4 regions of the Lysinibacillus sp. COL-1 genome follow, and region 4 is predicted to be linked to each of the others. Evidence: riboswitches for the same ligand, from Rfam matches in the RefSeq annotation. Region 4 holds a riboswitch; each other region holds the start of a gene.
What was found. A riboswitch is a leader RNA that binds a small molecule or an ion and turns the genes downstream of it on or off. The one in region 4 is predicted to bind cobalamin.

Region 1 (5,744 bases), 1.9 Mb from region 4:
TTTAGCATTAATTACAGCTGTACGCACAACAATTGCTAATGCACTACGTTTAATCGGCGTATCTGCACCAGAAAAAATGTAATACTTTTTAAGCCCCTAACATGACGAATGTTAGGGGTTTTTTAGTGGCTAGAAGGCCAAAAATGGGCGATAACATTCTAAAAGTGGTTGATAAAACAGTAAATGTGAAAGATAAAAAGGCACAAGGAACGGATAACACTAAAAATTAGCTGTTTCAAACTTAATTTTTCTGTTAATTTCGAAAATTTTGTTGAAGTTTACGTCAACGTCAATGATATACTGTTGACAATAAGGAAAGGGGAGATGATTTTGAAGACGATTCAGGAGGTAGCAAAGGAATTCAATGTGTCTACTCGCACAATTCGTTATTATGAGGAACTTGGTCTTCTTCGTCCCGATCGCTCATCTACCAATCAACGAACCTTTTCAAAAAAAGAATTGGCGAAGCTCAAGCTTATTTTCAGAGGCAAGCGTTACGGGTTCTCACTAGAGGAAATCAAAGAGATGGTTTTACTTTTTGATTTTGATCGCTCAGGTATTCAGCAATTAGAGCGAACAGTAGAGTATGGAGAACAAAAAATTCAAGAGATTGAGAGTAAAATTGCTGAGCTGACGCAAATGAAACAGGAATTACAGCAAATGCAAGGCATGTTTAGTGAAAAATTAGCTACTTTAAAGGGAGAGATGCATGATGAATAGTTCCAGTTTGTTAGCACGAAATGCCCGTAAGTATCCAAAAAATGAAGCCATTATTTGTCATGGCAGAAGAGTGACCTATCGTGATTTAGATGAACAAGTAACACGTTTTAGTCATGCTTTGCTAGAGCAAGGAGTAAGTCAGGATGATAAGGTTTTAATCTTTATGCCGAACGTTTTAGAGTTTGTTGTAAGCTATTTTGCTATTCAGCGTATCGGGGCAATCGTTGTTCCAGTCAATGCGAAATTTACATTGCAGGAAGTAGAGTATGTGGCACAGCATGCCGAAGCGAAGGCGATTGTTGTTCATGAGGCGATTTTTGCCGCAGTTGAACAGCTAGCTGCTGTACCATTAAAAATTAAAACCGGCCAAGAAAAAGCAGGTTGGCAGCATTACGAAACAATGCTTCAAAATGCGAGCACACAAACAATTGATTGCCAGCTACAAGAAGATGACCCTTCGACTATTTTGTATACATCTGGTACGACAGGAAAACCAAAGGGTGTGTTATTTAGCTACCGTAATATTTTAACAGTGGCACAAATGATTGCTGTTGAAATGGAAGTGAAACCTGAAAGCCGTATATTGCTCATGATGCCATTAACTCATTCAGCACCATTGCATTTATTTTTAATGGCGGGCGTATTTGTAGGGTCAACAAGCGTATTAACACCAACCTTTACACCAGACCTTTTTATCGATGCCATTGAGCAGGAAAAAACGACGCATTTCTTTGGAGCGCCTGTTGCTTATTTATTAACGGCTCAGATGCCGAGGCTACAAACGGCTGATTTGTCTTCCATGAAGTGGTGGGTATATGGTGGAGCACCATTATCTCAAAATGAGGTTCGCTTCATTCAACAGGCATTCCGAACAACTAATTTAACCTGTGTTTATGGATTAACAGAGGCGGGTCCGAGTGGCTCACTGTTATTTGGCAAGGAGCATGAAACGAAGGCTGGGAGTATTGGCCAACGGGCGCCACTTGGCACAGAGCTTCGTATTGTCAATGACAATGGAGAAGATGTAAATGTGGGCGAAGTAGGAGAAATTGTCTTATTTGGTGAGGGTAATATGCTTGGCTACTTCAAGGATGAAATAGCAACCAAGGCTGCTTACATTGATGGGTGGTTAAAAACAGGAGATCTGGCTCGGATGGATGAGGACGGCTTTATTTGGATTGTGGATCGCAAAAAAGATGTCATTATTTCAGGTGGTGTCAATATTTATCCGAAGGAAATTGAAGATTGCCTATTAAGCTTTGAAGGGATATTTGAAGTTGCTGTCATTGGTATACCACATCCGCAATGGGGGGAAACCGTGAAGGCTGTATATGCTACGAAACAAGACATAGATGAGGATGCATTGAAAGCTTATTTAGAGGAACGGCTTGCGAAGTATAAACTACCACGTATTTTCGAAAAAGTGGAAGCGCTACCACGCAATGCTTCAGGCAAAATTTTAAAACAATCCTTGAAAGGACAAGAGGTGAGATAGCATGAAGGTTTTACAGCAGGAAGAAATGCGTGCAACAAACTTTTTTACAGAGGAAGAAACGCTTCAAAAAGTGTTAGAAATGATGTTAGATAAAGAGTTTTTGTCTTATGCACACAGAGAACTGACAGATTTCGGTGAGTTATGTGCAGGTGATATTGACGTAAGGGCAAAACATACTGATCGGCAGGGAGAGCCCCGCCTTGAACGGTATAATGCTTATGGAGAAGAGGTATCAGAGGTTTGGGTGAATGACGGTTACAAAAAAACAATTGAAGAGACATATAATACGGGAATTGTTGGCTACGTGCACAAAGAAATTCCACAGTTAGGTCACAAAGGGAATTATGTCTATAGCTTTGCACAAGGTTATTTACTATCTCATGCAGAGCCCGGTTTTTATTGTCCCGTGACTTTGACGATGGCTACGGCTTATCTATTAGATCATTATGCTGATGAGGATGTAAAGCAGCGTTTCTTGCCACATGTTTGTGCAACAGGAGAGACGGAGCTATACGAAGGGGCAACATTTTTAACAGAACGTCAAGGAGGGTCAGACGTTGGGGCGAATGTTGTGGAGGCCAGAAAAGTAGGCAATGAGTACCGTCTCTATGGAGAAAAATACTTCGCATCCAATGCAGGTATGTGTGGCGTAGCAATGGTGTTGGCACGTTTAGAAGGCGCACAAGCAGGCTCTAAAGGGTTAACGTTATTTGCAGTTCCATGGAATAATGAAGATGGTACGGCCAATCATCTTCGTATTCGTCGATTGAAAGATAAATTAGGCGTTCGAGCAGTCCCATCGGGCGAGGTAGAGTTTGATGGTGCCCTTGCTTATATTGTAGGGGAACAAAATAAAGGGATTTATTACATGCTAGAAGCACTAAATCTTTCGAGAATTTGTAATGCAGTCGCATCGATTGGTATTATGCGTCGAGGCTTTTTAGAGGCAAAGCATTATGTGACCAATCGATATGCATTTGGCAAGCCCTTAACACAATACCCAATGATCCAGGATACATTAGGGAAGTTTGCTGCTAAGCTGCATGTGGAAGTAGCGACAGTATTTGATCTTATTCAATTATACGATAAAGTGACAAGTGGGCAGGGAACACAACAAGATCTCATTATGAATCGTTTATATATTGCCATTATGAAAAAGGAAACGGCAGAGCAAGCCGTTCATTATGCTAGTGAAGCGATTGAATTACATGGCGGTAATGGCTATATTGAAGACTTTGTGACACCACGCTTACTAAGGGATGCACAAGTATTGACGGTATGGGAGGGAACGGCAAATATTTTGGCTTTAGAACTTATTCGTTTAGTGGATAAATTCCATGCACATGAACTGTTTGTCCGTGAAATGGAGACAAGGCTAGAGAAGCTAGCGGATAGTCCACTAGTGCAAATTGTGGAAGAGCAGTTGGTAAATCTTGCGGCTACATTACAAATTTTTAGCGCTTTAGATGAAGCAACTAAAACTTTTGAAGCAAAAGATATAGCGAAAAAGATGGCCCATCTTTATGAAAGTGTTGTAGCGGTGGAATGGGCACTAAAATTTGGCGGGAAGTACGAAAAGCTAGCGGATATCTATTTAGAGCAAACGTGGTCATTGCGACAAATAGGTGCACAAATGAAAACCGTACAATATTTTTCTGAAATTGTATAATTGCCAAGGAGTCGTCTGGAATGGAGGCGACTTCTTTTATTTTCATGTATAATGAAATCAACTGAATATTATAAAGGTTCTTTACTTAAGTAAAGTGAAAAGGGAAGTCGGTGTAATTCCGATGCGGTCCCGCCACTGTAAGTGTGAGTTTTTTCAAATAATGCCACTGAAGATTTCGGGAAGGCTTGAAAAACGCAATAAGCACGAGCCAGGAGACCTGCCTTTATAGTATAGACATGACAGCCTACGAGGATAGGGTGGTGGATTTTGTATCAGTTTTTTGGTGCGATTTTGACCCCTCATCATTCGAAGATGAGGGGTCTTATTTTGATGGAGAAAATATTTCTAACCAATTGACGCACGGATCAACAAAGGAGGATTCATATGAAGAAATTTTGGAAAATAGGATTATCAGCATTTTTAGCAGTAGGTTTGTTAGCAGCATGCGGGCAAGAAGCCAAAAATGACAAGCCAGTAGCTACGGAGCAGCAAACACAGCAAGAGACTCCACAGGTGGATGAAGCAACATTCCCAATGACCATAACAGATGCCATTGGCAAGGATGTTACACTTGAAGCACCGCCTGAAAAAATTGTTTCTCTTATTCCAAGTAACACAGAGATATTATTTGAACTTGGTTTAAATGATGAAATAGTTGGGGTGACAGACAATGATGATTATCCACCAGAAGTCGCTGAAAAGGATAAAGTTGGGGGCATGGAGTACAATATTGAAAAAATTATTGCCTTAAAGCCAGATATCGTGTTTTCGCATGAATCTAGCATGTCCCTTTCAGAAGCGGCGATTGAACAGCTTGAGTCAGCAGGTTTGAAAGTATTTGTTGTAAAAAATGCACAAGACTTTAATGAAACTTACACAACGATTGAGCTGCTTGGTCGTGCAACAGGGAAATTACCAGAGGCTGAAAAAATTATTGCTAATATGAAGGAAAAAGTGGAAGATGTTCTGACAAAAGTAAAGGATGTCGAACCCAAAAAAGTGCTAGTCGAAGCATCGGATGAACCTACTATTTATACGGCGGGTAATGGCACATTTATGAATGCTATGCTGGACATGATTCATGCAGAAAACGTAGCGGCAGATGCGAAGGATTGGTATGAAATTAGTTCAGAACAAATTATTGCGAAAAACCCAGATGTCATCGTTGTGACATATCATTATGTACCAGATATTTTAACAAAAATACCACAACGTGCTGGTTTCGATACTGTTAATGCCGTGAAAAATAAGGCAATCGTTCAAGTAGATGAAAGCACAACAAGTCGTCAAGGTCCCCGTTTAGGAGAAGGTCTTGAAGAATTAGCAAAAGCTATTTATCCAGAGGTATTTAAGTGAAAAAAATAGCACTAGCCTATGTACTAACATGTACGCTTCTTGTCATTAGTATCTGGTGTGGCGTAGCGATAGGCTCAGTTCATATTCCGTTAGAAGTTTTATGGAATCAAGCAGTTGATGAAACAGCTGCTAATATCTTTTGGAAAATCCGTCTGCCACGCGTGTTGTTAGCTGGACTAGTGGGAGCTTCTTTGGCCATTGCTGGAGCAGCTTTCCAAGGGTTGTTAAAAAACCCATTGGCAGATCCATATACATTAGGCGTCTCGTCGGGGGCATCTGTTGGTGCTGTTATTACGATTTTTTTTAGTATATCTATACCGGTCGTAGGCTTGTATGCCCTACCCACTTTTAGTATGATAGGCGCAATCATCACGATGGTAGTGGTCATGAGCTTTGCTAGAATGGTAGACCGTTCATTGAAGATGGAAACGTTAATTTTAACAGGTGTTATTTTTAGCTCATTTCTAGGTTCTCTCATTTCATTAATGATCGCTTTATCTGGAG
Region 2 (5,744 bases), on a different contig from region 4:
ATAAGTCAATTGATAGAAAACCGTTACAACACAAAAGCTAGAAAACAACCTCTGCCAGAAATGCTGGAGAGGTTGTTTATATTATTTTGAGGTTAATTCTTCTTCTGTCACCCATTTATGATTTTTAACAGCTTCACCATTTGTGGTCGAAGTGTAATCAACCATATAAACAGTCGTTTGGATAGCCTCCTCAATACGGACAGTCGCATTTTCCATACCTTCCATATGCGCTGCGTCCGTTTTTACTTCTGTGCCAGGGGCTAGTGGTGCTTCTTCTGGATCAATCAATTCTTCATGAATCACCCACTTATGATTTTCTACACGCTTTCCACCGGAAGTTGGCTCATAGGAAATAACATAGGCAGTTGTGTTATAGGCACCTATTATTGTTGCTTCGGCACCTCTCATACCGTCCATATGTCCATCCGTAATAATCACGTTACTTCCAACAGAAAACTTCGGATTATCCGCGTTCTTTAATGTGGATGGTACTTCACCTGAGCTTGAGTGGTTCATCGTAGAATGATCCATTTCTTCAGCAGTGTTATTGGAAGTAGATGCAGGCTTCGTTTGCTCCTCCGCACAAGCTGTTAAACTAATGAAGGCCGTTACTGCTAGAAGTCCAGTAGACCATTTTCTTTTAAATATCATGTAATATCCTCCTCACTATTTTCCCTTACTGTAGCAAACAAATGTGCAGAAATGATGGATGTCAATTGCTTTTTGACATGAATGAAGAGAGCGAAATGTTATTGATGTATGTGATAGGAAAAATGGCTAAGATGTGGTGGAGTATCCTCCCATGCCAAAACTATTAAGTAATAGATAGCCAATTTATAACGAGCAAATAGCTATTGTGCTCAAAACTGCGAAGATACAGCTTATATATTGTTCTTCCTTAGAAATAAAATTCCATGTAGACTAACAATCTATAAAAATGTATGATAGAATCGTCACAATTTTATAAATTCAAATACTATTGGTGTGCCATTTTATAATGTCACTTAAAAGGGAAGTCGGTGTAAGTCCGACGCTGTCCCGCAACTGTAACGAGGAGTCCTATAATATTATTTGCCACTGTGGAAGAATGGGAAGGTAATTATAGGGTGTTGAATCGAAGCCAGGAGACCTGCCAGTTAGTAATACCTGTAATGCCCACGAGGATGCAAGCAATTACGGACAATAGCTGGATTTTTTCTGACTTTGTTTATTCTAGGGTATTTCTATGCGTCGTTGCGTATGGAATACCTTTTTTTATTGCTTCATTCATCACTATTCAGTAGGAGTTTGAAACAGATGAATAAAAAATTTATGTTATTTTCCTTCGTACTTTTTATGGTATTAATTGTTTCAATGACCTTTGCTGTAATGGTTGGCTCAGTTTCAGTTACACCATTATATGTATGGAAAGTTATTCTTTCTAAAATCCCCTTTATACAAAATGCCATAGAGCAGGATTGGAGTCGCTCACAGGAAATTATCATTTGGCAAATAAGAGCACCTCGTGTTTTATTGGCTGCTATTGTTGGTGCTGGATTAGCCATTGCGGGGGCAGCCATTCAGGCACTTGTGCGAAATTCCATTGCTGACCCGTATATTTTAGGGATTTCTTCAGGGGCAGCCGTCGGAGCGACATCTGTGATTATTTTAGGAGCCTTTTCATTTTTAGGTATTTACGCGCTTTCAATATCAGCCTTTCTAGGATCATTACTTGCCATTGCACTGGTGTTTTTCTTATCTCGTGTTGGGGGACGGGTTTCTATTTTTCGTCTGTTATTGGCAGGTATGGCTGTTTCCTTTATTTTAACGGCCATTTCTAATTTTATTTTAATGATGTCAAAGCAAGAGGGGGCTTTAAAAGCTGTTATGTTTTGGATGCTAGGTAGTCTAGCAGGAGCTAAATGGAATAATATTATCATTCCAGCTTCCATATTTTTCGTCGTATTTGGGCTTCTCTGGCTACACTATCGAAATTTAAATTTACTTTTACTTGGGGAAGAAGCGGCAGTGACGTTAGGCGTTAATCTTCAGCAATTTCGGATTCAGCTTATATTACTTGTCTCCCTGTTAACAGGTGTACTGGTGGCAGTCAGTGGCTCTATTGGTTTTGTAGGTCTAATTATCCCTCATATAGTACGTTTAATTGTGGGATCTAACTATAAATATGTGATACCGATTAGTGCTTTAATAGGGGGGATTTTCTTAGTGTGGGCTGATGCCTTTGCTCGAATTATCATTGCTCCTCAGGAAATGCCAATTGGTATTATTACAGCCTTTTGTGGAGGTCCATTTTTCATTTGGCTACTCCGTCGCAATAATTATTCTTTCGGTGAAGGAGATTAACTTATATGACATTAGAAGCAAAGCAAGTATCATTCTCCATTAACGATCAACGTATACTACATGAAGTAAGTATTCAAATAAAGAAAAAGCAGTTTGTTGGGTTAATTGGCCCTAATGGTAGTGGCAAATCAACATTGCTAAAAAATATGTATCGTCTTCTAAAACCTGAAAGCGGGACGGTATTATTAAATGAGCATGATATTTTAAAGCAATCTAGTAAAGCAATTGCGAAGAATTTAGCTGTTGTTAGTCAAGATACACCTGTTTTATTTGATTTCACTGTACATGATTTAGTTAGCATGGGGAGAACGCCACATAAAAAACTGTTAGAGCTAGATCAAGAGCAAGATTTTCAAATTGTTAAAGATGCTTTGAAGCAAACAGGTATAGCTCATTTAGAAAAACGAAGCTTTAGCTCCCTTTCAGGTGGAGAGAAAAAACGTGTAATGGTTGCACGAGCACTAGCACAGCAAGCACAAGTGCTTATATTAGATGAGCCAACGAATCATTTAGATATCCAACATCAACTTCAGCTTATGGACTTAATTCAAACCTTACATTTAACAGTAGTTGCGGCTTTACATGACTTGAATATTGCGGCAATGTACTGTGATCAAATTTACGTGTTGCAGCAAGGTCGAATCGTGTGTCATGGGACACCGGAGGAAGTGCTAACACCAGCATTGTTACAAGAAGTATTTGGTGTTTTTGCTGATATTCAAACACATTCCTTGACTGGTAAACCATACCTCACGTATGTTCCTGATCAATTCGCAAAGAAGGTCAGTCAAGTTTAAAAAAGTAAGGACAACTAATTTACATAATATATTCATTATGAAAGTAGCATTTACGAAAATACATGGCATTGGAAACAGTCATACCAGGAAGAGTTTTTATGTTTCTTAGTTAGAAAAATAGTCAATGTTTATACAGGAGACGGATTTTTCATTAGCTAGAGTAAGGACCGCAGTGTATCTGTTTTTAATTATAAAAATGTAACAGGTTCAAAGATATACTCAATGGTTTAAATGACAAAGGACATTCCTCGATATAAGAAGGATGTCCTTTGAGTGTAATTTAATTAAGATACGGCCTTTAACCCTGCTACACCGATGATAATAGCGATGATACTGATAATTCGTGGTAGATTTTTGGATTCACCAAAGAAAATGATATTGACAAGCACTGCACCGACAGTACCAATACCTACCCAGACAACATAGGCAATGCTTAGCTGTAAATAATTGAAGGAAGCATATAAAAGGGCAAATGATAATCCAAAGCCACCGACATATAATAATAAATTTCGTATCGTTTTATTTTGACTATAAAAGCGTAATCCAATAACACCTATAATTTCGGCTATTGCTGCTAATAAAATATATACCCAACCCATTATGCATTCACTCCTTTCTTTTCATCGTGATCTGTTGGTGCGTTATCTGCTAATTTTAATCCAATAACGCCCGATATTAAAATAAACATGAAAATACCTTTAATCGCATTAAACTCTCCATCGAAAATAAAAATGTCCATTAACGTAGTGCCAATTGCACCTGCACCAGCGAAAATAGCGTATACGGTACCAGTAGGTAGGTTTTCACAAGCTTTTGATAAGAAGTGAAAATCGATAGCAATTATAGACACAATAATAATCCAATGCCACCAGGAACTTGCTACATTAAAACCAAATATCCAAAACAATTCAAATAAACTTGTTAGACCGACATATAACCATTCTTTTTGCATAATTAAAATCCTTTCATTAATAGAATTAATGACTGACGTTCAGTCATTTTGTAGATAAAAGAGAACGTCACTTACGCGTGACGTAGGCCAAGTGCATGATATAAAAAGTCTAGAAGTTCAAGCTTAAGCAGTGTCATCGTTTCATCCTTGCTGTCATCAAACAAATAAACTTGTTCTGCGGCAGATTCAATTAGACCAATAATAAGCTTTGCTGACCGTGATGGATTAATTGAATCTCGAATGATGCCTTGTTGTTGAGCCGTTAATAAGAAATTACTCATCCAATCATAGTATGGTGCATAAATGCTTTCCCATTCTTTTAAATGCTCTGTTTGTGCAATTCCAGCATAAATGAGTGCAACGATATCACCATATTCCTTTGTGATCGAGAAAATGATTTCAACAACCTCTTCAAGTTGCTGATCAAAAGGCTTATGATCTGAAACACCTTCATCTACGGTAGTAATAATTCTTTCTACCATATTTTTTGCAATAGCTGGCATGACAGAAAGGCGTGATGGGAAGTAGAGATAAAATGTTCCTTGAGCAATCCCAGCAGCTTTGACGATATCTGAAACCTTCGTCTTTTCAATTCCTTTTTCGCGAAAAACTTCAATTGCAGCTTGAATAATTTTTTCTTCCTTTGACATGCAATCCCTCACTTTTGCCTTACTTGTTTAGTATGTTACAGGATGAGAAAAACAATGTCAATAAAAAATGACTGAATATCAGTCATTTTCATTCAACAAACGTTTGGAAATTAGCTAAATCACAGAGCAGTACGCAATTGTGATGAGGTGAAATGACGTATACTTTTTTTATTTCAGGGAACTTTATGAGTGAAAGGATTGATGATAATGGAAGACATTAAATTTGCTCAATTAGATCCACAGCAACTTGCGAAAATTAACGAGCTTGAAAAAAAGATTGGTGTGACATTAGTTGCCTATGATTCATCGTCAGGGTCATCACATAGTTCAGGTGCTTATGAGACAAATAATAGCACTACCACCAATCATCCATCATAATAAAGTGAGAAATACCTTGCTGTGATGTAAGGTATTTTTATCTTGAGTCCGCTTGAACAAAAAAATTTACGTACTTGAAATACTAAAGGGAGCGATTGAAATGCAAACATTTTATGCAGATTTACATATTCATATTGGGCGTACTTCTAGTGGGCGAGCAGTGAAAATTACTGGCAGTAAAACATTAACATTAGCAAAAATTTTAGAGACTGCTAGTGCTAGAAAGGGATTAGATATTATTGGGATTATTGATTGTCATTCACCCGAAGTAATCGAAGAAATGATGGAGATGATTGAACAAGGTGAACTACAGGAATTAAAAGAGGGCGGCCTACGCTTTCAGGAAACAACGTTGATTCCAGGGTCGGAAATCGAAATTTACGATCAATATTGTCATGGACCTATTCATGTGCTTGCTTACTTTCCAACACTGATGCTAATGAAGCAGTTCTCTGATTGGATGTCCCAACATATGAAAAATATCCACTTGAGTTCACAGCGAATTTATTGTGACGGTCTCACATTACAGCAAAAGGTGCATGAATTGGGAGGTCTGTTTATTCCTGCCCATGTTTTTACACCATTTAAAAGTTTGTTTGGTAGAGGGGTTGAGCGTAGCTTAAC
Region 3 (5,744 bases), 170 kb from region 4:
GAATAGCTGGATAGATTTCACCATCTATATTTCCGAAATAAATCGCAGCATTACCGTGATCTGTTACTTGGAAGTAGAAGCTATGATTATCATTCAACCATTGAACACGTGGTGACACCACACCTTGAAGAAAATCGCCGATTGCAAAATCCCCAATAGGGGCGTCAAATTCACTTGTTACACATGTCAGCAGATTTTGTTGCAAATCATAGAGCCATAGCTTTGCTTGTGTAGCATTTTCAAATTCTCTTTCACTACCTATGAAAGAGATGAAGCGACTGTTTGGAGACCATGACGTTTGGTAATACATACCTGTTCCCTCTGTTAACGGACGCGCTTGCTTTGTTTCTACATCTAATAAATAGATATCGCTCTTAAATGAAAAATCTGTATCCTCTGCTACATCAGCTAAGTACGTCATATATTGACCATCAGGTGACCATGTACCAAGATGGACATGATTGTTTCCTTTCGTCACTTGCTCTAACTCGCCCGATTCTAAATGGACGATCGCAATTTGACTAAACTGCTCCATATCCAAAAAACCTGCAGCATCCGATTTATGTTTCATCTTGTCTATTTCTAGAGGCTTTAGTTCTTTTTCTTCTTTCTTTTCATCCGTTACCTTATCCAAAATCGTTTCATCTTTACCTAGCTTGATAGAAAAGGCCATTTTCTTGCCGCATGGTGACCACACAGGTGATGTCACACCATTTTTACAATATGTCACCTGCTTTGCCTCTCCGCCTGCTTTTGAAAGAATATAAATTTGCGACTTGCCTGTTCTAGTGGATAAAAACGCAACTTGACTACCATCAGGTGACCATATAGGAGAACTTATTCTATCCTCCCCAAATGTCCATTGCTGTGGTGTTTTGTTCTTCAGGTTTATGTAAAACAAATTCGAGACATAATCTTTTTTCTTCTCATCAATACGTGTCTCAACATAAACTACCTCAGTCCCGTCAGGTGAGAGCTGTGGATCGGCTACTGATTTCAAGTGGTAAAGATCTTCTGTTTGAATCCCTTGTTTCGATGTCATGTTCTTGCTCCTTTGTATTGTCATTTTCTGTACTCTACTACAATACTTCGACACCCTAAGTAATATTCCTGCTAGTTAATTGATTTTTTTACTAATTCCCAATATTCGGTTGATTTTGTTCTGCGATAAAATTTAAAAAAGGGTTCATTCGGACGAGCATGTTCCTTATAAAGGTTCATCATTTGTAGCAAAAAATCTTCAATGTGCTCGACACCTACCTTTTTCGCAAATAACGTGCCCGCCTGCGCCTTTGCCCCCATCGGTACAGCACCTAAGTAAACATCAAAGCTCTCCTGCTGATAAACGAGTCCAATATCATCATAGACTGCATTGTAGCAGGCTGACGCACAGCCATTGATGTTAACACGTACTCTTGCAGGTACCTCGATCCCCTCTAAAGCATGATAAAGCTGTTCGGTTATCGGAGCAGCCTCCATCTTTTCACCATCACAAAAATCACAGGCCTTCATCGCGATGATGGGTCCTGATGGTGCAACATAAAGACCCACTTCTCGTAAGGCTTGCATAGCCTCTGTCACAGCACTCGTTGGAATGGACACTAAAATACTATAGGAGGCCGAATACTTAATCGCCCCCTTTTCGCCAACAATCTCTGCTATTTTTTGAAATTGTGCAGGCGTATAATGCTTATTAATAATACCTGGGCTGACAGCTAAGCGTGTAAATTCGCCATGACGATTAAGTGTTTCAAATGTTTGATCTGGTACGTTTTTCTGAAATGCATTCATTGATATCGCTCCTTATGAAAAAGGAGCTAGCACAATGCTAGCTCGGAATTTTAAAAGTTATCAGGATAGAAGCCCTTCGCTAAAATTTCAATAGCCTCTGCCGCACGAACGCCTTCAGACGCAGCTGACAGTGGCAGGATGACAAAGCGATCATTTTTAACAGCTTCCATCTCCTTTAATGCTGGATCATTTTTTAAGAATTGAATCTTTTGTTCGGCCGTTGTTTCACCATAATCAATCACGACAACTACCTCGGGATTACGGTCTACCGCATCTTCCTTCGACACGGTTGTCCAGCCTGATTCCACATCACCAAAAATATTTTGACCACCAGCGATTGACACTAGTTCATTCATAAAGTTTTGACCAGCTGTAAAGACATCCTTTTCACCGCTATCAAATACGAGAACACGTAATTTCTCACTATCTTTTGGTAATTTAGCTTGAATTGCCTCCACATCTTGCGTCATTTGCTCAATTAAGGCTTCTCCACGATCCTCAATACGGAAAATTTTTGCGATATTACGAATATCAGTGAAAATATCCTCTAGTGTTGGCTTTGTCATATTGGAAGCCGTATGTAAATACGTATGAATGCCTAACTCCTCAAGCTCTTCCGGTGTTCCAACACCCTTTTCACCAAAGCCACTCTTCCAGCCTGCATATAAGAAATCAGCCTCGGCATCAATTACTTGCTCCTTCGTTGGGTATTGATCAGAAAGCACAGGCACTTTATCGTATGCTTCTTGTAGGGGCTCGTAGATTTTATCATCTAAGTAAGCTGTGCCTACCATGGAATCCTCTAAGCCTAGCGCTAGCATAATCTCTGTCACATGCTGATTTAAACTAATCGCTTTTGTAGGTGCTTCCTTATATGTTTGAGTTGTTTCATTATTGTCAATGGTTACTTCCGTTGCTGCCTCAGATGGCTCAACCTTCTCATCTTGCGCTGCTGATTCAGGTTTGTCCTTTGCATTACAAGCCCCTAAAACAGCGACCAAGGCAATGACCATCACCAGCCATAAACTTTTCCATTTCTTCATGTCCTTTTCTCCTTTGTTGTTCATCTATAGAAAGAAATCAAAGACTTCTTTGCTACCAGGATTCGTGGGAAGGGCATAAAAAAACCCTCTTGTCGCCAAGAGAGTAGCATAGTGAAAAAACGGTACATTACCTTTATCACTATCCCCATCCTCGTGGTTCTTAGTCAAAAAACACATACTGGCAGGTATCCTGGCTTAGGTTCATCATCTATACGCCTTCCCATAGTTAAACTACAGTGGCATGCTGTACAGACTCCCCATTTACAGTTGCGGGACAGCATCGGAATTGCACCGATTTCCCTTTTAAGCAAATGACAAATGCCATTTGCACCAATACGTTCTATAATGGTTAATACTATTGATAGACTAGCAGAAGAAAATTTGTAGCTCAATCAGTAGTATATTGCTAAATATATAATCATCATTATATTAGCACTATTTCGACAAAAATACGAACTATTTTACAAGAAATATATAGGCTAGTATTCTGTTACAATGAAAAGATAGCTATAGATAGAAACGAGGATATGTTATGTACAAAACAATTGGTGTACTTGCGCATGTGGATGCAGGTAAAACAACCTTCTCTGAGCAAGTACTTTTTCATACACAAAGCATTCAAGCTCGTGGTCGAGTGGATCATCAGGATACCTTTCTCGATCATCATGAGCTAGAGCGCAAGCGTGGTATTACCATTTTTGCCGAGCAAGGTCGCATGAACATAGGCGACGATACATACACGTTGATTGATACACCAGGGCATGTCGACTTCTCCCCTGAGATGGAGCGCGCCATTCGTGTGATGGATTATGCCATTGTTATCATTAGTGCGGTCGAGGGCGTACAGGGTCATACGGAAACCGTGTGGCAGCTTTTACGCAAATACCATGTCCCAACATTCTTCTTTATCAATAAAATTGATCGCGAAGGAGCCAATGTGGAGGCCGTTATGACACAGCTCCGCAAGGATTGTTCCCAGCAGGTGCTGTTCGTCGATGAACCGCTTCGTACTGATTATGTTTCAAGCAGCATCATGGAATGGTTGGCTGAGCGTAATGAAGAGCTGCTCGATGCCTTTTTGAATGAGTCATTGGAGCATGAGCAATGTCTTACTCAGCTACAGACCATGATTCAAAAGGAATGTGCCTTCCTCTGCTTTACAGGGTCTGCCCTAAAGGATGAGGGCATCAAGGAATTGCTTGCCCAGCTCCCTCTATTAACAGACACCCATTTTGAAGTGAATGCACCGTTTGAGGGGGAGGTTTTTAAAATTCGTCATGACGGCCACCAGCGTTTAACATTTATGAAGGCTATCAAGGGCGTTTTACATGTTCGGGATGAATTTTCGTTTGAAGAAGTGACAGAAAAAGTGACTGAAATTCGCCTCTATAATGGCAGTCGCTTTGATACCGTCCAAAAGGTTGAAGCGGGAGAGATTTTTGCTGTTAAAGGACTTAGTCAGGCCAATATTGGAGACCGCATCGGCACTACTATGCTGTCACAGCCCTATGAGCTTGTCCCAACGCTACAGGCAAAGGTTCAATATGAGGGCCATCAGCATATCAAGGAAGTGTTACAAATTTTCCGTTTACTAGAAGCAGAAGAGCCTTCCTTACGTGTGGTTTGGCAGGAAAAGTTCCAGGAAATCCATGTGCACATTATGGGCGTTATTCAGTTGGAGGTACTGATAGAAGTGTTAATGAAGCGTTTTTCATTAACGGTCTCCTTTGGCGAGCCCCAAATTTTATATATGGAAACCATTGTGACGACGGTGACAGGCTATGGTCATTTTGAGCCCCTCAAGCATTATGCAGAAGTTCATTTACTAATGAAGCCCAATCCGCGAGGAGTAGGTAATACATTTAGCAATGCCTGCCATGCGGATCATTTATCGGTAGGCAACCAACGCCTTGTTGAAAAGCACCTGTTTGAGCGTGATCACCATGGCTTACTCACAGGCTTCCCTCTGACAGATGTTCATTTTACACTGCTAACAGGTCGCGGACATAATGAACATACATCGGGCGGCGATTTCCGAGAAGCTAGTTTCCGTGCGCTACGTCAAGGACTTGAGCAAGCACAGAACATCCTGCTTGAACCCTATTATCGCTTTAAAATGAAGGCTTCGAACGACTTTATCGGCCGCATGATGAGCGACATACAGCAAGCTGCTGGCACATTCGATGACCCCATCTTATCCGAAACAGATGTTGTGCTAACGGGACGAGCGCCCGTCGCCACCCTAATGAGCTATAGCACAACCTTTGCGGCCTATACCAATGGTAAGGGCGCACTCACACTCCAATTTGATGGCTATGATGTGTGTCATAATGCAGAGGCAGTTATTGCACAGATTGGCTACGATAAAAATGCCGACCCAGAATACAGCTCCTCCAGCATCTTTTGTGCGAAGGGCAAAGGATATTCTGTTCCTTGGCACGAGGCACAAGCAGCCATGCATTGTCTGTAAGTAGGTGATCCTGCTCGAGCGAAGCCGTTTGCTTGCGCGGGTGTTTACTTGCTTCGAGCGAGAGTATTTACCCTGTTTGCGCGAGTATTCCTTGCTGGAGCGAGAGTATTTCATCTGTTTCCGCAAGTATTCCCCGCTCGAGCGAGAGTATTTCATCTGCTTCCGCGAGTATTCGTTGCTCGAACGAGAGTATTTCATCTCCTTCCGCGAGTATTCCCTGCTCGAACGAGAGTATTTCATCTCCTTCCGCGAGTATTCCTTGCTCGAACGAGAGTATTTCATCTCCTTCCGCGAGTATTCGCTGCTCGAACGAGAGTATTTCATCTCCTTCCGCGAGTATTCGCTGCTCGAACGAGAGTATTTCATCTCCTTCCGCGAGTATTCGCTGCTCGAACGAGAGTATTTCATCTCCTTCCGCGAGTATTCCTTGCTCGAACGAG
Region 4 (5,744 bases):
CCTATTTAACGATCAAGCATGAATTAATCGAGACATGTCATGATAGTAGATAAAAAATCTGAAGTGAAGTGAATAATTAAATGGAATGCAAAATGAACAAATCTGAAGACATAATGGACAACATAGATATGAATCAAAAAGTTTTATATAGAAAATTGGATCATTTTGAAATGGAAAGAGGCTTGGTATTAGAAAGTTTAGACATTTTTCTAAGATGGAATCAACAAACACAATACCTTTCTGAAGACAAGCTTCAAAAGCTTTGGATGAAACTGGTAAGGAAGTATAAATTCTCTCTCGATGAATGGGAAAGAACTGCTGGTCATACAAATATCCATGCTTATCTAGTGAAGGAGCAAGGACATGGGTTACAAAAGTTGATGCGCTTTTACAAAGATCGCCACGGCATAAAATGGTTGGAAAATGCATTTCATTATGGAATGTCATTGCTCATTGAAGTTGGAAAAATGCCTGGATTAGAAATGTTTTTCCTAACAAATTTAATATGTTACAGATGGGAAAAGGATTATTTAGAGGATGCAGATGTTCAACAGTTTTTTTGTCATTCAATAAATGGTAAAGTGAAGGAGGTCTATGAAAGTTTCAGGGCTTTCGATCAAGAACAGAATCTGTTAACCGCAACTACTCTCTATAAACTTTTATCAAAATATAATCCTCATTTTCAAGTGAATTCGGCAGCAACGCCTGAATTTTATAAGGAATTGTCCTTATTTGTCGAAATCGAGTAATCCATACGTTCGACATGTCAAACAGTCTATTATTCTTTAGAATATAGGCTGTTTCTATGTGAAATACGCTAGTATATTTAATGCTCATAGATCCGTAGTAACAGAAAATCTCGTACATAGTTTAGATACACAATGAATTAAGATATAAATAATAGATGGAGAAATTCCTTCGAAAGTTATGATTAAAAATAATGAATAATCAAAAAATAAAGAAGTTTAGAATCTAGATTTACTTTTTATATGAAGGATGGTACACTTAAAACTATTGAACAACAACTATATATTGTGTTCGTTTTATATAGGTGCTACTATATGTAGTTTAAAAGGGAAGTTCGGTACAATTCCGACGCTGTCCCCGCAACTGTGAAGCTGACAATGATTACAACCACTGTGCATTCGCATGGGAAGGGAATCAGAGGATGAAGCAAAGCCAGGAGACCTGCCTCTATAAAACAATTAATCATTTCTTCGGGGATTAAGAAATGGGAACGTCAGTATTTTTGGTATGGTAACGTTTCCATTTAGCTATCTCTCTAGAGGAGATAGCTTTTTATTATATGAAAAGAGGGATTTCTATGAAACTTTATACGAAAACAATCTGTCCAAAATGCCTTTGGGTAAAATCTGAATTACAACGTGCAGGACTTGAGGCAGAAATCGTCAACATTGATCACGATGAACAAGCTAAACAAACAATAATCGATGCAGGTTTTTTAAGTGTGCCTGTTTTAGAAATGAATAATACATTTATAGGAGATGTTAAGGACATAGTTTCTCATATTGAGATGATTGTTCTATGATCGTTTACGCAAGTCGTACAGGAAATGTCCGGAATATTGTTTCCAAATTAAGGGCAGAGTCTGTTGAGCTCTCTGAGGAATTACAATTGAATAAGCCTTATCTTTTAATTACTTATACTGATGGCTTAGGTGATATCCCTGCAAAAGTGGAACGTTTTTTAGAAAAAAACAGAGATTTTTGTAAAGGTGTAGTTGCCAGTGGGAATAGTAACTTTGGGCACAACGTATTTGGGGCTGCTGGCGAGAAAATCGCTGCTACCTATCATGTACCCTTAGTAAGAAAATTAGATTTACGAGGCAATCAAACAGATTATGAAGCCATACAAACGTTTTATGAAACGAGGGTAATAAGATGAAAACCTATTTAAAGCTAAATAATGACGTACTGAATCGTTATAGTTCAACTGGGCTACTTGAATTAGAAAAGGATCGTGAAGCTACACGCCGCTACTTTTTAGAGTATGTCAACGTGCGTTTACGTTACTTTATTGATATTGAAGAAAAAATCCGTTATTTAGTTGATGAGGGCTACTACGAGAAAGCATTTATCGACATGTATGAAATGGAATTTATTAAGAAGCTGTACAAAAAAGCATATGATTATAATTTCCGCTTCCCATCCTTTATGAGTGCAAGTAAATTTTACGATAGCTATGCTATGAAAAGTCGTGATGGAGAAGAGATTTTAGAAAAATATGAGGACCGTATTGTCATTATCGCCTTGTATTTAGCACAAGGGAATACGGTGCTAGCAGAACGTTCTGTCGAAGCAATGATGGAAGCTTATCAGCCTGCTACACCAACAGCATTAAATAGTGGTAAAAAAGCACGTGGTGAATTAGTGAGCTGCTTTAAATTATCGATGGATGATTCCATGAATAGCATTGCTGAAAATATTGGTTATTGCTTAGAGCTATCAAGACTTGGCGGTGGGGTTGGAGTTAACTTAACTGATTTACGCCCTTTAGGTGACCCTATTAAAGAGATTCTAAATCGTGCCAGTGGTGTCATCCCAGTTGCTAAACTGTTAGAAAATTCTTTCAGTTATTCCAATCAACTAGGGCAGCGAAATGGCTCTGGTGTTGTCTATTTAAATATTTTCCATGCAGACATTGAAAATTTTATTTCATCTAAAAAACCGAATGCCGATGATAAAATTCGCCTCGCAACATTATCAACAGGAATAATTATACCAAGTATTTTCTTCGAACTTATGAAACGTGATAAAGATATTGTCTTGTTCAGCCCATATGATATTTTCAAAGAATATGGCAAACGCATGTCTGAGATTTCCATTTCAGATATGTACTATGAGCTACTTGATAACCCTAAAATTCGTAAAATTAAACGTTTGAATGCACGTAGGCTGTATACAGAAGTGAAAAAAGCACAATTTGAATCGGGCTATCCGTTTGAAATTTTTGATGATAATGTCAATGAAGTGCATCCTTTAAAAAACATCGGTCGCGTAAAAATGTCCAATCTATGTACCGAAATCCTGCAAGTTCAAGAAACAAGCATTATTACAGATCAAGATCAACCGAATGACTATGGATTAGATGTATCCTGTAACTTAGGATCGATTGATATTCATGCAGCAAGTAAGGTCAATGATTTCGAAGCCTTAATCGATACGGCTATGCACCTATTAACAAATGTGTCGCAAATGACGCACATTAAAAATGTACCGTCTGTTGCAAAAGCCAATCAATTAATGCATTCAGTAGGACTTGGTTGTATGAACCTCCACGGCCATCTTGTGACGGAGGGCATTTTATATGGCTCTAAAGAATCGATTGATTTCATGGATCGTTTTATGGAAGCAATGAACTTTTATTCACTCAAATCATCGATGGAAATGGCTAAAGAAAAAGCTGCAACTTTTTATCGATTTGAGGACAGTGATTATGCATCAGGTAGCTACTTTGACCAATATGTCAATAAAATCGACGAAGAACTATCACCCGTTGTGTTAAAAGCACTTGGCAATGTTCCAATCATTACGAAAAACATGTGGGAAACGCTTAAGCAAGATGTGATGCAATATGGTCTATTCCATTCCTATCGTTTGGCTATTGCACCAACTGGCAGTATTTCCTACATACGTAGCTGTACGGCTTCTATTGCGCCATGTACTGAGCGTGTAGAGGTTCGTGATTATGCAGATAGTAGAACGATTTATCCAATGCCTCATTTAACAAATGATAACAGTCATTTATATGTAGAGGCATATGATGTTAATCCGTATGATTTAATTGATTTGTACGCTGCTTCTCAAAAACACGTTGACCAAGGTATTTCCATGACGCTTTATGTAACAGATAATTGGACAACTGAACAATTAGCTAAAGTATACATTTATGCATGGGTAAAGGGCATTAAGTCCGTTTACTATGTTCGTCAACGATTACAAAGCTTAGAGGAGTGTGTAGCATGTCAAATATAATTTATGAGGCGGTCAATTGGAATAAGGCAACGAGTGAACTTGCCCAAATATTTTGGGACCAGCAATGGAAGCAAATTTGGTTTCCTGAGGAAATTGCGGTCAGTAAAGATATCAAACAGTGGAAAAGCTTTGAGCATCAAGACACGTATAAAAAAGTGTTCGCGGGATTAACGTTACTGGATACAGTTCAGACCAATATAGGGATGAATCGTGTGGCCGCTTATACAGACGATTTACAAGAGAAGGCTGTCCTAACCGTTTTTGATGCATTTGAGGCAATCCATGCCAAATCCTATTCTTATATTTTTACAACGCTTTGTACAAACGAAGAAATAGATGAGTTATTTGAATGGGTCAAAAAAAATGAATTTCTACAATATAAGGCCAATAAAATTGCGGATATTTATAATAGTATCGAAGAAAACGATCCAGAAAGCTTATGGAAAGCGATGTTCTCCTCCGTTATGCTCGAATCTTTCCTTTTCTATTCGGGCTTTTTCTACCCGCTGTACTTAGGAGGACAAGGCTTCCTACGAAACAGTGCTGAGATTATTTCACTTATTTTACGCGACGAATCCATCCATGGTGTCGCAGTTGGATTTTTTGCTCAAAATCTATTCAAGCAATTTTCAAAAGAAAAACAAGAAGAGCTAAATTTATGGGGCTATGAGCTATTATTAGATTTATATCAGAATGAAATGAAATATACAGATGATATTTATGCGGAAACAGGATTATCACCTGAAGTGAGAGCCTATGTACGATATAATGCTAATAAAGCCTTAATGAATGTTGGTTTTGAAGCAATGTTTCCAGAAGAAGAAGTCAATCCGATTGTGATGAACGGTATTCGTAATGAAGGCTCCACATACGATTTCTTTTCACAAAAGGGAGCTACCTATGCTAAAGCAAAAGTAGCGCCAATTACAGATGACACATTTAATTTTAATCGTTAGGATGGAGAACAATGAACGTAGAAGTAAAAATCAAAAGAGTACACGCGGATGCAATACTACCAATGCAAGCCAATCCTGGTGATGCGGGCATGGATCTCTACTCCATTGAAGCAGTAGAAATACCAGCAGGCGTAGCCAAACTTATTAAAACAGGTATACAGATTGAATTACCTAAAGGAACGGAAGCCCAAATTCGACCAAGAAGTGGACTAGCATTAAAGCATAGTATAACCGTACTGAATAGCCCAGGCACAATTGATGAAGGCTACAGAGGGGAAATCGGCGTTATTTTAATCAACCACGGTCAAGAACCGTTTATCGTCGAAAAATCTATGCGTATCGCCCAAATGGTCATTCAATTTGTCCCATCCATTCAATTAGTAGAAGTAGATGAATTATCACAAACGATCCGAGGAGCATCTGGATTTGGAGCAAGTGGTACTAAATAGAATTGATTAGTTTAAAAAGATGACAAAGAAATCCTGTGTGTATATACATGCAGGATTTTTTTGTTGTCAGTAAGGATAGTCTGTTTAAAGCTTAGCAGAACTACACATGAAAGCAATGGACATTAAAAAAGATGACGTCGGTTACTTACCAAAGTCATCCCATTACGGCATAATCAACAACTACATCTAAAAATATAAACAGCTTTTAATTTTCATCTGTCTACCTAATAGGCAGCATATCACCACGAATATGTGCTCTTCTTTCTTTGTTCATCTTGGTAATTAACTAGATTCCAGATGAAAGATCGAAAGTATATGGTTTAAATTGGGATAATAATATAAAA

Region 1: it holds a riboswitch for cobalamin, as region 4 does, so the genes downstream of both, AC6BKE_RS09835 (ABC transporter substrate-binding protein) here and AC6BKE_RS19150 (glutaredoxin family protein) in region 4, are expected to answer to the same signal.
Region 2: it holds a riboswitch for cobalamin, as region 4 does, so the genes downstream of both, AC6BKE_RS06195 (FecCD family ABC transporter permease) here and AC6BKE_RS19150 (glutaredoxin family protein) in region 4, are expected to answer to the same signal.
Region 3: it holds a riboswitch for cobalamin, as region 4 does, so the genes downstream of both, AC6BKE_RS18370 (ABC transporter substrate-binding protein) here and AC6BKE_RS19150 (glutaredoxin family protein) in region 4, are expected to answer to the same signal.

The regions. Positions count from the first base shown of each region.
Region 1 covers NZ_JCAWSJ010000004.1:296,560-302,303, forward strand. Annotated here, with positions in the region: gene argS (arginine--tRNA ligase) at 1-82, shown strand, start outside; gene AC6BKE_RS09820 (MerR family transcriptional regulator) at 331-720, shown strand; gene AC6BKE_RS09825 (class I adenylate-forming enzyme family protein) at 713-2,215, shown strand; gene AC6BKE_RS09830 (acyl-CoA dehydrogenase family protein) at 2,217-3,884, shown strand; cobalamin riboswitch at 3,942-4,123, shown strand; gene AC6BKE_RS09835 (ABC transporter substrate-binding protein) at 4,269-5,240, shown strand; gene AC6BKE_RS09840 (FecCD family ABC transporter permease) at 5,237-5,744, shown strand, end outside.
Region 2 covers NZ_JCAWSJ010000003.1:372,763-378,506, forward strand. Annotated here, with positions in the region: gene AC6BKE_RS06185 (response regulator transcription factor) at 1-41, shown strand, start outside; gene AC6BKE_RS06190 (YdhK family protein) at 82-651, opposite strand; cobalamin riboswitch at 964-1,151, shown strand; gene AC6BKE_RS06195 (FecCD family ABC transporter permease) at 1,297-2,343, shown strand; gene AC6BKE_RS06200 (heme ABC transporter ATP-binding protein) at 2,349-3,140, shown strand; gene AC6BKE_RS06205 (DMT family transporter) at 3,425-3,739, opposite strand; gene AC6BKE_RS06210 (DMT family transporter) at 3,739-4,092, opposite strand; gene AC6BKE_RS06215 (TetR/AcrR family transcriptional regulator) at 4,164-4,742, opposite strand; gene AC6BKE_RS06220 (hypothetical protein) at 4,950-5,120, shown strand; gene AC6BKE_RS06225 (endonuclease Q family protein) at 5,221-5,744, shown strand, end outside.
Region 3 covers NZ_JCAWSJ010000004.1:2,010,503-2,016,246, reverse strand. Annotated here, with positions in the region: gene AC6BKE_RS18380 (S9 family peptidase) at 1-1,042, opposite strand, end outside; gene AC6BKE_RS18375 (precorrin-3B methylase) at 1,114-1,791, opposite strand; gene AC6BKE_RS18370 (ABC transporter substrate-binding protein) at 1,842-2,834, opposite strand; cobalamin riboswitch at 2,998-3,184, opposite strand; gene AC6BKE_RS18365 (GTP-binding protein) at 3,367-5,304, shown strand; gene AC6BKE_RS18360 (hypothetical protein) at 5,381-5,744, shown strand, end outside.
Region 4 covers NZ_JCAWSJ010000004.1:2,178,958-2,184,701, forward strand. Annotated here, with positions in the region: gene AC6BKE_RS19140 (hypothetical protein) at 1-53, shown strand, start outside; gene AC6BKE_RS19145 (hypothetical protein) at 93-749, shown strand; cobalamin riboswitch at 1,033-1,210, shown strand; gene AC6BKE_RS19150 (glutaredoxin family protein) at 1,325-1,549, shown strand; gene nrdI (class Ib ribonucleoside-diphosphate reductase assembly flavoprotein NrdI) at 1,546-1,905, shown strand; gene nrdE (class 1b ribonucleoside-diphosphate reductase subunit alpha) at 1,902-3,995, shown strand; gene nrdF (class 1b ribonucleoside-diphosphate reductase subunit beta) at 3,983-4,951, shown strand; gene dut (dUTP diphosphatase) at 4,963-5,400, shown strand.